3 regions of the Mesorhizobium sp. WSM4848 genome follow, and region 2 is predicted to be linked to each of the others. Evidence: predicted binding sites of a transcription regulator. Region 2 holds the regulator's gene; each other region holds the start of a gene.
The links. The regulator LexA, encoded in region 2, represses DNA repair genes until DNA is damaged. The targets are predictions, from matches to a motif close to TGTTCNNNNTGTGTTCNG.
Positions count from the first base shown of each region.

Region 1 (4,612 bases), on a different contig from region 2:
AAATGCAGGTTCTTCTTGGCGCGGGTGAGCCCGACATAGGCCAGCCGCCGCTCTTCCTCCAGCCCGGAGCGGCCGCCCTCGTCGAGAGCGCGCTGATGCGGGAACAGTCCTTCCTCCCAGCCGGGCAGAAAAACCGTCTCGAATTCGAGGCCCTTGGCCGAATGCAGCGTCATGATGTTGACGGCGTCGAGCTCGGCGTTCTGCTCGGCGTCCATCACCAGCGCCACATGTTCGAGGAAGGAGCGCAGCGATTCGTACTCCTCCATCGACCGGATCAGTTCCTTGAGGTTTTCCAACCGGCCGGGCGCTTCCGCCGAGCGGTCGTTCTTCCACATGTCGGTGTAGCCGCTCTCCTCCAGGATGGTCTCGGCCAGCTCGGTGTGCGGCGTAGTCTCCAGCGCCTTCTGCCAGCGCTCGAAATTGGCGGCGACTTCGCGCAGTGCTGCGCGCGGCTTCGGCTTCAACTCGTCGCTCTCGGCGAGTTTTTCCGCAGCCTCCAGCATCGGGATGCGCAGCGCCCTGGCGGTGTCGTGGATCTGGCGGATGGTGGCTTCGCCCAGCCCGCGCTTCGGCACGTTGACGATGCGCTCGAAGGCGAGGTCGTCTGCCCCTTGCGCGACGACGCGGAAGAAGGCCAGGGCGTCGCGGATTTCGAGGCGCTCGTAAAAGCGCGGGCCGCCGATGACGCGGTAGTTGAGGCCGAGGGTGACGAAGCGGTCCTCGAACTCGCGCATCTGGAAGGACGCGCGGACAAGAATGGCCATGTCGTTGAGATTGTGCTTCTGCCGCTGGTAGGCCTCGATGGTTTCGCCAACGGCGCGGGCCTCTTCCTCGGAATCCCAGGCGGCATGGACATGCACCTTCTCGTCGTCCTCAGCGATCTTTTCGGTGAACAGCGTCTTGCCGAAGCGGCTTTCATTGTGGGCGATGAGGTGGGAGGCGGTGGCGAGGATGTGCGCGGTGGAGCGGTAGTTGCGTTCCAGCCGGATGATCGTGGCGCCGGGGAAATCCTTGTCGAAGCGCAGGATGTTGTCGACCTCGGCCCCGCGCCAGCCGTAGATCGATTGGTCGTCGTCGCCGACGCAGCAGATATTGACTTTGTTATCGCTCACGGGCTGTTCCGCGCCTGCCGGCGCGGGCCCGACCCCCCTTTTTTGCGCGCCTTCGGCGTCGCGGGAGGGGCCTCGCAAGGGCTCGGACGCCCGGTCGGGCTTGCGGCCTTCGACCGTTTGCAAACCTGTTGATGTTGAAGCTCGTCCGGCATCCGGCCGCTGCGCCAGCAGCCGCAGCCACATGTATTGGGCGGTGTTGGTGTCCTGGTACTCGTCGACGAGGATGTATTTGAAGCGCTTGTGGTATTCCTTCAGCACGTCCGGATTGGCGCGGAAGATGCGGATCGGGTGGCACAGGAGATCGCCGAAATCGCAGGCATTCAGCGTCTTCAGCCGCTCCTGATAGGACTTGTAGAGCTCACGGCCCTTGCCGTTGGCGAAGGCGCGGGCGTCGCCCTCGGCAATCTCGGCGGGGCCAAGCCCCTTGTTCTTCCAGCCGTCGATCATCTGGGCGAACTGCTTGGCCGGCCAGCGTTTGTCGTCCAGTCCTTCGGCCTGGATGAGCTGCTTGATCAGGCGCACGACGTCGTCGGTGTCGAGAATGGTGAAGTCGGATCTGAGCCCGGCAAGCTCGGCGTGGCGGCGCAGCAGCTTCACTCCAATCGAGTGGAAGGTGCCGAGCCACGGCATGCCTTCGACATTGCCTTCGCCGATCAGCAGGCCGATGCGCTGCTTCATCTCGCGCGCCGCCTTGTTGGTGAAGGTGACGGCGAGGATCTGCGAAGGGAAGGCCTTGCCGGTGGCGAGGATGTGGGCGATGCGGGTGGTCAGGACGCGCGTCTTGCCGGTGCCGGCGCCGGCCAGCACCAGAACCGGGCCTTCGGTGGTTTCCACGGCCAGCCGCTGCTCGGGGTTGAGACCGTTCAGATAATCGGGCGCATTGGCATGGCCGCTGCGGGCAGCCATGGCGCGCGCAGCAATGCCCGACGGGGCCACGGGCCGCGCGTTCGGTTCATCAAAAAAAGGCATATCTTCCGAAAAGCCGGACATCTCCTCCGAATGTAGTGATTCGGCAGCGAAAGGCCAGAAGTGTCTCCGTTTTGTTCTCTGTCCAGCCGGGGGAGTTGCAAATCCGATGGCACGCCAGCCAAAGCGCCGGCCTGCTCGACAGGCACGGCGGGTCGGAGAATGCAGGACGCAAATGCGCGGTTGCCCATGGGCGCGCCGCGGAGCGCACCGGTCGGAAGGAGTATCATCCTGGACCAGCCGCCGGTCTGGCGGACCTGCGCTTGCGCCACCAGCGGCTCACTGATCCGTGACTGGACCGTGCGGGCTTGTACCCTATCTTGCGCGGCGGACATGTTCCCGAAGCCGAGGAGAGCGCCATGACAAAACCGAGCCCTGCCAGCCCCGCCGTGAAGAGACCCGCCATTACCCAGGCGATGATCGACGCCTATGACGAATACACGCATCTGACGCTCGACCGGCGGCGCTTCATGGAACAGTTGACCAGGCTTGCCGGATCAGGTGCGGCGGCCGCCGCAATCGCACCGCTGCTGGCGGCGAATTCGGCCCGGGCGGCGGTTGTTGCCGAGGACGATGCACGCGTGACGGGCGAGGACATCAGCTACCCCGGCAGCGGTGGCGAGATGAAGGGCTATCTGGTCAAGCCGGCCGGCCAGTCAGGCAAGCTCGGCACCGTCATCGTCGTGCACGAGAACAGGGGGCTCAACCCGCATATACGCGATGTGACGCGGCGCGTGGCGCTGGAAGGCTTCGTTGCGCTGGCCCCGGACTTCCTGTCGCCGCTCGGCGGCACGCCGGCCGACGAAGACAAGGCGCGCGAGCAGATTTCTAAACTCGATCCGGCTCAGACCACCGCCAATGCGGTCGCAACGGTCGCTTTCCTTAGGGGCCGCGAGGATGGCAACGGCAAGGTCGCCGCGGTCGGCTTCTGCTGGGGCGGCGCCACGGTGAACACACTGGCTGCCAACGCGCCGGATCTGGCTGCGGCTGTCGCCTATTACGGCATGCAGCCGAAGGCCGAGGATGTGCCGAAGATCAAGGCGGCGCTGCTGCTGCATTATGCCGGGCTCGACACCCGCATCAATGCCGGTATCGACGCCTTCAAAAAGGAACTCGATGCAACCAAGGTCGAGCACACGATCCATATCTATGAAGGCGCCAATCATGCCTTCAACAACGACACGTCGGCGGCTCGCTACGACAAGAACGCGGCGGACCTCGCCTGGGGCCGGACGATCGCCTTTCTCAAGGAGAAGCTCGCCTGATCAGGCATTTGCCGGTTTGTGGAAAGCGACGCCGGCCACCACCAGAGCGATGCCGATGCAATCGGCAGGGCTGGGTATCTGGCGGAGCACAATGACGCCGATCAGCGTGGCGGTGACCGGCAGCAACGACAGCATCAGCGCGAAGCTCGATCGGGGCAGCCGCGACATGGCAAGCTGGTCGCAGATATAGGGGATGACCGACGAGCAGATGCCGACGCCGATGGCGGCGATGAGCAGTGGCGGCGCCGTGAAAGCCGGCAGCGCATCGGTGAAGCCGATCGGCAGCACGATGAGGAAGGCGACCGCCATGGCAGCGCCCAGGCCGCCGATGCCGTCGCCAGCGCCGGCGCGGGCAACGCGATGGCCAAGCACGATGTAGCCGACGAACAGCGCGCCGTTGAGGAAAGCCCAGAACAGGCCGATCGGGTCGCTTGACCATTTGACGTCGATGAGCAGCAAGGTTCCGGTGACGGCAATGGCAAGGGCCGCGAGATTGCGCGGGCTTCTGACGCCGACCAGCGCAACGCCGATGGTGCCGACGAATTCGATCGCCGCGACCAGCGAGATCGGCAAGCGGTCGAGTGCCAGGTAGAAGGAGCAATTCATCACGCCGAGGCAGGCGCCAAAACCGAGAAGCAACAGCCGTGTCGGCCGGTCGGCGCGGGCGAAGGCCGTCCAGGGCCGCGTCAGCGGCGCGAAGACAAGGGCGGCCGTGACGATGCGCAGCCAGGCCATGCCGAGCACGCCGACATGCGGGAAAAGCAGCACGGCGAAAGCCGGCCCGAGATAATGAAACACGGCACTGACGCCGAACCAGACATGCGGCGGCAGCGAGGCCGCCAGCCTGCCAAAAACAGGGCCGGCGAGGGAAGGGATTGCAGACGGGGATTGCGCTGGATCTTCCATGCGATCATCATCGCAGGCAGTCTTTCCGGTTTATATGGATAGTGATTAGTCAGAGAGATAATTAGCTTTCCGAAGCAAAGGAGTTTTCCCTGAAACGCCTTCGAAACGAAAATGCTGATCTGGATGCGGCGGATCTGAAAATCCTGCGCCTGCTGGAAAAGGATGCGCGCACCAGCACCGCTGAACTGGCGCGCTCGGTCGGCCTGTCGGCGCCGAGCGTGGCCGAACGCATCAAGCGGCTGCAGGAGAGCGGCGTGATCGAGGCCTACACGGTGCGGATCAACCCGGCCGCGCTCGGCATGAAGCTGTCGGCATGGCTGCGGATCAGGCCGGTGCCGGGGCAACTGGCTGTAGTGGCCGAGA
Region 1 covers NZ_JBVVPX010000002.1:162,194-166,805, forward strand. The annotation lists gene AC0L16_RS03145 (ATP-dependent helicase) at 1-2,102, opposite strand, end outside; gene AC0L16_RS03150 (dienelactone hydrolase family protein) at 2,438-3,343, shown strand; gene AC0L16_RS03155 (EamA family transporter) at 3,344-4,249, opposite strand; gene AC0L16_RS03160 (Lrp/AsnC family transcriptional regulator) at 4,339-4,612, shown strand, end outside.
Region 1: a site for LexA is predicted at 2,143-2,160, ahead of AC0L16_RS03145 (ATP-dependent helicase). Genes of this name have one in related genera too.

Region 2 (4,612 bases):
GCCAATAATGGCGCTGCTTGCGGTCGCCGAGGCGCTCGAGCGCCTGCTTGAGGATGCTGCGCCCTTGCAGGCTGAAAGCGTCGCCCTGATGGTCGCCGCCGACCGCGTGCTGGCGGGGCCACTCATGGCGCTCCGCACCCAGCCGCCATTCAACGCCTCAGCCATGGACGGCTATGCCGTGCGGGCCGACGATGTCGCGTCCGTGCCCGCGAGACTTTCGGTGATCGGCATGGCGCCGGCCGGACGCGGCTTTGCCGGAGCAGTCGGCCCGGCGCAGGCCGTGCGCATCTTCACCGGCGCGCCGATTCCCGCAGGCGCCGACACAATCGTCATCCAGGAGAATGTCCGCGACCTCGGCGGCGGCATGGTCGAAGTGACCGCGCCGACGGTTGAAGGCCGCAACATCCGCCGCCTCGGGCTCGATTTCTCGCAGGGCGACATGCTGCTGGAGAAAGGCCGCCTGCTTGATCCGGCGGCATTGTCGCTGGCGGCGTCGGCCAACCATCCGCAGGTCAGCGTGGTGAAACGGCCGCTGGTCGCCATCATCGCCACCGGCGACGAATTGCTGCCGCCGGGCAGCGACCTTGGCCCCGACCAGATCATCTCCTCCAATGCCTATGGCGTCGCCGCCGCGGTCCGCTCGGTCGGCGCCAGCGCACTCGATCTCGGCATCGCCCCCGACCGCAAGGAGGCGATCGCCGCGCTGGTCAAAAAAGCGGTCGACGCAGGCGCCGATGTCATCGTCACGCTGGGCGGTGCCTCGGTCGGCGACCACGACCTCGTCCATGACGTGCTGACCGGCGAAGGCATGGCGCTCGATTTCTGGAAAATCGCCATGCGGCCCGGCAAGCCACTGATGTTCGGGCGGCTGGGCGACATCCGCTGCCTAGGCCTGCCCGGCAATCCGGTGGCCAGCCTGGTCTGCACGCAGCTCTTTCTGAAGCCGCTGCTGGCGCGGCTCGGCGGCCGCGCCTTCCGTCAGGACATGCGCCAGGCGCGGCTCGGCGCCGCCATGCCGGCCAACGATCTCAGGCAGGACTATGTACGCGCGGTGGTGAAGGAAGAAGCTGGCACGCTTGAGGCAACGCCGTTCAGTATCCAGGATTCCTCGATGCTCAGAATGCTGGCCGACGCCAACGGACTGATCGTGCGCGAACCATTCGCTGCCGCAGGCGCGGCCGGCACCGCCTGCAGGGTGCTGATGCTACGCTGAACAAAACGTCAACGCATTCATTAAACTTTAAATGGTTGCGGAACACAACTGGAACAGATAGTGTTTGTTCTGGGTTTGTTTTTCTGATTCTGTTGGGGGTCGCGATGCTGACACGCAAACAACATGAACTGCTGATGTTCATCCACGAGCGGCTGAAGGAAAGCGGCATTCCGCCCTCGTTCGACGAGATGAAGGAAGCGCTCGACCTCGCCTCCAAATCGGGGATCCATCGGCTGATCACGGCGCTGGAGGAACGCGGTTTCATTCGCCGCCTGCCCAACCGCGCCCGCGCGCTGGAGGTGCTGCGCCTGCCCGATTCGATCGCGCCGGGCCTCAATGCGGCGCGCAAATTCTCGCCGAGCGTCATTCAAGGCAGCCTTGGGCAGGGCGGCCTCGGGCGCCAGATCAAGCCGGCGCCTTCGCGCATGCGTGCGGCCGGCAATGACGACGACGTCGTTGCCACCGTCTCCATACCGGTGATGGGCCGCATCGCTGCCGGTGTGCCGATCGACGCCATCCAGCACCAGACGCATTCGATCTCGGTGCCACCGGACATGATCACCGGCGGCACGCACTACGCGCTGGAGGTCAAGGGTGATTCGATGATCGAGGCCGGCATCTTCGACGGCGACACGGTCATCATCCGCAACGCCGATACGGCCCAGCCTGGCGAGATCATTGTCGCTCTGGTCGACGAGGAGGAAGCGACGCTGAAGCGGTTCCGCCGCAAGGGCGCCTCGATCGCCTTGGAAGCCGCCAATCCGGCCTACGAGACACGCATCTTCGGGCCGGACCGGGTCAAGGTGCAGGGCAAGCTCGTCGGACTGATCCGGCGTTACTGAGCGGCAGGCTTCTTGGGTTTCTCGGCTTTGCGGTAGGGCGGCAGGCCCCTCGCCTCGCGCGAAAATCGCCGCTGCTCATGCCAGGGCCTGTATGGCTGTCTGACGGCAAAACGGATTTCTGCGCGCGTCGTCGCCGATAGCGGATCGAAGAAGACGGCGGCGCTGCCCATGCGAGCGAGCTGCCGTTTGGTGACGACGAGAACCAGCGGATTGCGGCAGGGTTTGTAATAGGCTGTGGCATCGTCGATGACGATCAGATCCGCAAAGGCACAGGCTGGCCGCGCGGTTTTGCGGTCGTCGGCGACCGCGATGAGCGCGCCGGACGGATGCCGGGCGAGGCACAGGCCGGCAGTGCAGGTGAAAGGCGCTCCCGGCGGCAGGTCGGCCGGATCGGCGATGTCGGACTGCACATCTCCTTTCTCGAATGTCTCCGGCTCGACGATCGTCGTTGAAACCAGCGCATGTTTCCAGTTGTCGGTGGTGAATTCGTTCGAACGCATCCGGTTGACGGCAAGTTCGCCGCCGCCGATCGGCAGCGCCACCAGATGCGCATCCTCCGAGATCAGCACGTCGGGGTTGCGCGTCCCCGAAATCGTCAGCAGGCCGGCGAGCGCAAAGGGAAGTGCCGCAAGCCGCAGCCATGTCGTCGCCATCGTGGCGATGACCAGGGCGACCGTCACCAGCAGAACCGACTGCAACGAAATCAGTCCGACTGCATCGACCGGCGAACGCTCCGAAATCCATCCCGAAATTGCAATCATCACCGTCAGCCCCTTGCCCATCATGTAGAGGAAAGGGCCGTCGAGGCCGAAAGGCATTGCCAAGGCGCTGAGGACGGCCAGGAACATGACGATCGTGACGATCGGCATGACGGCCAGATTGGCGAACAGGCTGAGCGGCGAGACGCGCTGGAAGTGCCAGATGGCGAAGAGCGCGGTGGCGCTGCCGGCAATGATGGAGGTCATTGCGATGGTGCCTGCCCCAGCGACGAGTTTCTGGGTGACGAAAACGACCGGTGACCGTCTTTGGCGCGGCGCCGTGGCCTTGTCGGCACGATAGTCGGACCAACCGGCATAGGCACCCACGAGAGCCGCAGTCGCGGCGAAGGACATCTGGAAGCTTGCGCCGACCACCTCGTGCGGCGACACGATGATGACGGCGATGGCCGAAATCGCAAGGTTGCGCATGGTGAGTGCCGCCCGGTCGAACAGCACGGCTACAAGCATTACCGCCAGCATGATGAAGCTGCGTTCAGCCGCGACCACGATACCGGAAAAAATCAGATAGGCAGCGATGGAGACGAGTGCGGCAGCAGCCGCATATTTCTTGACCGGCCGGCGCGACGAAAAGTCGGGAAACAGCGCAAAGGCGCCGCGCAGCAATCCCATGACGGTGCCGGCGACAAGCGCCATGTGCAGGCCGGAAATGGAGATGATGTGGTAGATGCCGGTGCGCCGCATCGATTCGTTTATCGCTTCGGGGATGCCGGCCCGCACGCCGACGATCAGCGCAGCGGCGATCTCCCCCTCGGCACCACCGATGCTGTCCCTGATGTGGTCGGCGATGGCTTCGCGCGCCTTCTCGATCGACGAAGAAAGGCGGGCGGTAAACGGTGCTTCTTCGGAAACGACGATCTTTGGGCTGCCGAGGAAAAAGCCACTGGCACCGATACCGGCGAAATAGCTGTCAAAGGAGAAGTCAAAGCTGTCCGGCCTGACCGGGCCAGTCGGAGGCAAAAGCCTCACATAGCCGGTTGCCACCGAGCCTGCGGTCATCCCAGCGGGGATCTTGCGTGCCGAAACCCTGACGCGTTCGGGTGCATAACGCAGTGTCGGCCGGGCGGTCGACATCACGTCGATGGTCAGCCTGACCCGGCCGTTCGCCATCTGGTCGAGCCTGACGATACGGCCAGTCAGCTGGGTCTGGATTTCCGAACCGAGCATCTTCGTTCCGGCGCGCCAGGTTTCAAGCTTGGCGGCGAGCACACCAAGCGCGCACAGCAATGCTGCCATGAAGCACAGATGCGTTTTGCGGCGTGAGCGCGTGACGGCCGCACACAATGCCGTGAGCACCACGACGGCAATCGGCTGGGCAAAGTCCGGTTCGACGGCAAGCGAAAAATAGACAATCACTCCGCATGCCAGAAAAACCGGCACCAGCAGGAAGGCGACGCCGCGGTCGAATTCCAGGCCGGCTGCCGAGGCCACGCTGTTGCGGATACCGGATGGTGAAAGACGGCTGAGCTGTCGGCGAAAACGAATGACAGGGCCGGGTGCTGGAGCCGGTATCGGCGCGGCGCGGTCCGGCGAAACAGGCTGAATGCCCGGGTGCGACGCAGGCAGCGAAGCGGGTGGCGGCTCGGCGTCGGGAACGTCGGCAAACAGCGATCGTTCGCTGACGCTTGTGGTCGCGCCCTCGCTCTTGTCCGCGCCGCGGCCTGGTCCAGCCATCGGGTTCGCCCCTTGCGCCCTTGACCTCCTATGCTACATGAACGCGCGACGCGCGAAAGTCCGCGCAACCATATCCGTTTTCTGCGCTTGCCCAGGAGTTCCATGTC
Region 2 covers NZ_JBVVPX010000004.1:199,261-203,872, forward strand. The annotation lists gene moaC (cyclic pyranopterin monophosphate synthase MoaC) at 1-8, shown strand, start outside; gene AC0L16_RS06460 (molybdopterin molybdotransferase MoeA) at 8-1,213, shown strand; gene lexA (transcriptional repressor LexA) at 1,318-2,055, shown strand; gene AC0L16_RS06470 (ComEC/Rec2 family competence protein) at 2,049-4,505, opposite strand; gene gltX (glutamate--tRNA ligase) at 4,608-4,612, shown strand, end outside.

Region 3 (4,612 bases), on a different contig from region 2:
CCCCGGCGTCGATGCCTGGCATATCTTCTGGAGCGATCCGCGCACCCAGTATTACAGCCGCCAGCTCGGCCGCGACGAGGGCGACACCATCGTCCAGCAAGGCGCCGACGGCACCGGCGCTTCGGTGCGCTGGAGTTTTTCCCGGATTACCGAAAACTCCTTCCGCTGGCTGGGCGAACGCTCGCAGGACGATGGCGTGACCTGGCGGCTCGAAGTCGAGTTCCTGGCGCGGCGCGCGAGTGGAAGTTAATGGGTACCGAGGAACGCAGCGGTGCGAAATGAGAGCCGCAGCGATCCTTCCCACCCCCTCTGTCCTGCCGGACATCTCCCCCGCAAGGGGGAAGATCGGATATCACATCGGCCTACGCCAAATCTCCAACGTTGAACAAGATGGCGCGGCTAGCTGAGCTGCCATCTCCCCCCTTGCGGGGGAGATGGCCGGCAGGCCAGAGGGGGGTGCTGTCCCGCCGACATCAGAAGATTTCCGGCACGCGGGCAGTTTTCTCCACCAGTTTCCACCACCCCGGCTTTGCTCTACCAATGCAGGCTCTCGGGCACGGCCCGGCGGGGAGGGTCAGAGATGCCGAGCTTCGACAGCCTGTTCAACGCGTTCGTCACCATTCTGGTGACCATCGACCCGCCCGGCCTGGCGCCGCTCTTCCTCGCCGTGACGCGCGGCATGAACCGCGAGGAGCGCAACCAGGTTTCCGTGCGCGCCTCGATCATCGCTTTCCTGGTGATGGCGCTGTTTGCAATCGCCGGCGCATCGATCCTGTCGGTGTTCGGCATCACGCTGCCGGCCTTCCGCGTCGCCGGCGGGTTCCTGCTGTTCTTCATCGCCTTCGAAATGGTGTTCGAGCGCCGGCAGGACCGCAAGGAGAAGATCGGCGACGTCGCCATCACCAAGGACATGATCCACAACATCGCCGCCTTTCCGCTGGCGATCCCGCTGATCGCCGGTCCGGGCGCAATTTCAGCGACCGTCCTGCTGTCCGGCTCGTTTCCAGGTTTTGGTGCGCAGGCAGCCCTTGTCGGCATCATCGCGATCTGCCTTGTCATCACCTATCTGGTGTTCGTGCTGGCCGAGCGCATCGACCGGGTCCTCGGTCAGACCGGCCGCTCGATCCTGACACGGCTGCTCGGTGTCATCCTGGCGGCGCTCGCCGTGCAGTTCGTCGCCGACGGCGTCAAGGCGTTGATGGCGGCATGAAAATGAAAGCGGCCTCGCGCTTGATTGCCGAGGCCGTCATTTTCGGCTCCCCGCTCGCGCCACGAACCGCCACTGGCGGGCGCTATCCTACTTAGCCGTCGTATCAATAACTTCGAAGTCGTGGGTGATCTCGGCAGTCTTGGCGATCATCGCCGAGGCCGAGCAGTATTTTTCGATCGAAAGATCGATTGCCCGTCTGACCTTGTCATGCGAAAGCGCTCGGCCCTTGACGATGAAATGCATATGGATGCGGGTGAACACCCGCGGCTCCTTCTCCGCCCGGTCGGCATCGAGTTCGACCACGCAGTCTTCGACCGCCTCGCGCCCCTTTTCGAGGATGTGGACGACATCATAGGCCGAGCAGCCGCCGGTGCCGAGCAGCACCAGTTCCATCGGGCTTGGCCCCGGCGTCTTGCCATCCGGTCCGAACGCGGTCCCAAGCACCACCTTGTGACCGCTGCCGGACTCGCCGACGAAAGTGCGCTCCTCGACCCATTTGATCCGTGCTTTCACCTGATACGTCCTTTCACCGTGCACCGCTCAAACGCACAACGTCCCGAAAATCCGAGACAGATTTTCGGGACGCCAATGCGTGGCCTCAAGTAGCTGGTTGTCAGCTCGTGCAGAGCCGCTCGCACCGAGGGATCAGAACGGAATTTCGTCGTCGAGTTCGCGCGACGAACCGCCGCCACCCTTGTTGCCGCCACCGCCGCCGCGATTGAGACTCTCGCCCGGGCCGGACTGGCCGAAATCGGAACCGCGGCTGCTGCCGCCACCGGCGTAGCTGCCGACCTGACCGCCCTCGCCCTGCCCGCGTGCGTCGAGCATCTGCAGCTCGCCACGGAACTTCTGCAGCACGATTTCGGTCGTGTAGCGGTCATTGCCGGTCTGGTCCTGCCATTTGCGCGTCTGCAACTGGCCCTCGACATAAACCTTCGCACCCTTCTTCAGATACTGCTCGGCGACCTTGGCGAGCTGCTCGTTGAAGATCACGACATTGTGCCACTCGGTCTTTTCCTTGCGCTCGCCGGAAGTCTTGTCGCGCCAGCTTTCCGACGTGGCGACGCGGATATTGACGACCGGCTCACCCGAATTCAAACGGCGGATTTCCGGGTCCGCCCCGAGATTGCCCACCAGAATGACCTTGTTGACGCTACCCGCCATGACACTTCTCCACGCTCATCCGAAAACAAATTTTTCTCGCTCTCACCTTATAGACTGCGGACAATCCCCGCCTGCCGTGGCTGGCTTTTCCCACAAGGTTTTTGTTCTCTTTTCGTTCTAGTCTCATTTGACCCTTATTGTCAAGGAATGTCAGCAACAAGTAGTATCTTGGGCCTGGAAATTCCACGATATCTGGCCGCCGGGATCGAAGGTTGAACACAATGAAGGCAGTTGCACATGAGGACCAGCCGCAAGAAGAGTGGCGAGCGGGAGTACAAACCCGCATGCACGTCTCGGCCCGCAACGGCGCAGCTCAACTTTGCATATTTGAACAATGGGTCGAGCCCTGGGTTGGCGCCCCGACACATTGGCACCCGGTCGAGGAAGTGCTTACCGTGATCGCTGGCAAGGCCGAAATGTGGATCGATGAGGAGCGTGTCGTCTTGATTCCCGGGCAGTCCCTTGTTGTTCCCGCGCACAGCAAACATGGCTTCCGAAACGTCGGCTCAGAAATGCTTCATATCCACGCCGTGCTCGCGTCTCCAATTTTCGAGGCGACGTTCGACGGGTCCCCCGAGATGGTGAGACACTGGCTTCTAACGAGCCTGTAAAACAGCTCCCTGCCTAAAACACCGCCATCCTAAAGCACCGCTTGCCAAATCAATAAGTGTCGACTTATGCTTCTATCATGATCGAAGCCGAGATTTTTCGAGCGCTATCCGACCCGACGCGCCGCGCCGTCTACGAACGGCTCGCCGCCGGCGAGATGACCGTATCGGAACTGTGCAGCGGCATGAGCGTGTCGCAACCGGCCGTCTCGCAGCATCTCGCAGTGCTGCGCGGCGTAGCATTCAGACACGGCGGCAGACTCGATCGAGTTCGAGTGCGAACTTCCGCACCCGCCGGAAAAAGTGTGGCGGGCGCTGACGGTGCCGGACCTGCTCGCGGCCTGGATGATGCCGAACGACATCAAGCCGGAGATCGGCAGCCGCTTTGCCTTTGCCAAGGCGGATGCACCGATCGAGTGCGAAATTCTCGACGCCGAGCCCGAACGCCTGCTGCGTTACTCCTGGCGGGAGCGGCCGGCGCCTGGCAATACAGCGCATCCGCTCACCAGCCCGCTGGATAGCCCAATGGATAGCATCGTCACCTTCACGCTCGACCGCACAGTGTCGGGCGGCACGCATCTGCGCATCGTCCACGACGGATTTGCGCGAGTAGCTACGCCTGCGGTTGCCGGCGCCGGTTGCCGGCTTTCGCTCAACGCACACAGCCCCAGACAGATCATGGCCGCAAACACGCCTCGCCTCTCCCTGCGCGCGGCCTGAGCGGCACAACGGAGAAAAGCGATGAGCGGTTTTGCCAATCTGGTGCCGATGGTGATCGAGCAGTCGAGCCGCGGCGAACGCGCCTTCGACATTTTCTCGCGGCTGCTGCGCGAGCGCATCGTCTTCATCAACGGTCCGATCGACGACAATGTGTCGGCGCTGGTCTGTGCCCAGCTTCTGTCGCTGGAATCCGACAACCCGGACAAGGAGATATCGCTCTACATCAACTCGCCAGGCGGCGTGGTGACCAGCGGCTTCGCGATCTACGACACGATGCAGTATATAAGCAGTCCGGTATCCACCGTCTGCATGGGCTTGCCGCCTCGATGGCCTCGTTCCTGCTGATGGCCGGCACACCGGGGCGACGCATCGCGCTGCCCAACACCAGCATCCTGCTGCATCAGCCGTCAGGTGGTTTCCAGGGCCAGGCCTCCGACATCCAGCGCCACGCCGAAGGCATCCTCAGGACCAAGCGGCGCATGACCGAGCTTTACGCGCACCATTGCGGTCGCACATGCGAAGAGGTCGAACGCACGCTCGACCGCGACCATTTCATGACCGCCGCGGAGGCAAAGACCTGGGGCCTTGTCGATCATGTTTTCGATACGCGCAAACAGGCGGCTTGAAAGCCGAACGCCATGAGCGATAAAAACCAAGCCGTTCGGCCAGTTTGATCGCCACCGGTCTGGCGTCGGCCAGAGTGCGGCGATACAGTCCGCCGATGTCCAGGATTTCACGCGTTTGCTTGAACCGGCCGATTATCGGTATCGCCGTCGCGGCGATTACCTCCGGCACGGCAGGCTCCCCCTTCTCCCCTTGTAAGGCAGGGCTGTCCGGGGAAAGTTTTTCGGTTGCATACCGGGCTGCGGACGACTCGCATCGATTGCATTTTTCGACTTTTGGACCCCGA
Region 3 covers NZ_JBVVPX010000034.1:29,320-33,931, forward strand. The annotation lists gene AC0L16_RS25825 (hypothetical protein) at 1-250, shown strand, start outside; gene AC0L16_RS25830 (MarC family protein) at 581-1,210, shown strand; gene AC0L16_RS25835 (OsmC family protein) at 1,298-1,723, opposite strand; gene AC0L16_RS25840 (single-stranded DNA-binding protein) at 1,856-2,374, opposite strand; gene AC0L16_RS25845 (cupin domain-containing protein) at 2,596-2,985, shown strand; partial or broken gene AC0L16_RS25850 (ArsR/SmtB family transcription factor) at 3,063-3,242, shown strand; gene AC0L16_RS25855 (SRPBCC family protein) at 3,304-3,702, shown strand; partial or broken gene AC0L16_RS25860 (ATP-dependent Clp protease proteolytic subunit) at 3,724-4,328, shown strand.
Region 3: a site for LexA is predicted at 2,477-2,494, ahead of AC0L16_RS25840 (single-stranded DNA-binding protein). Genes of this name have one in related genera too.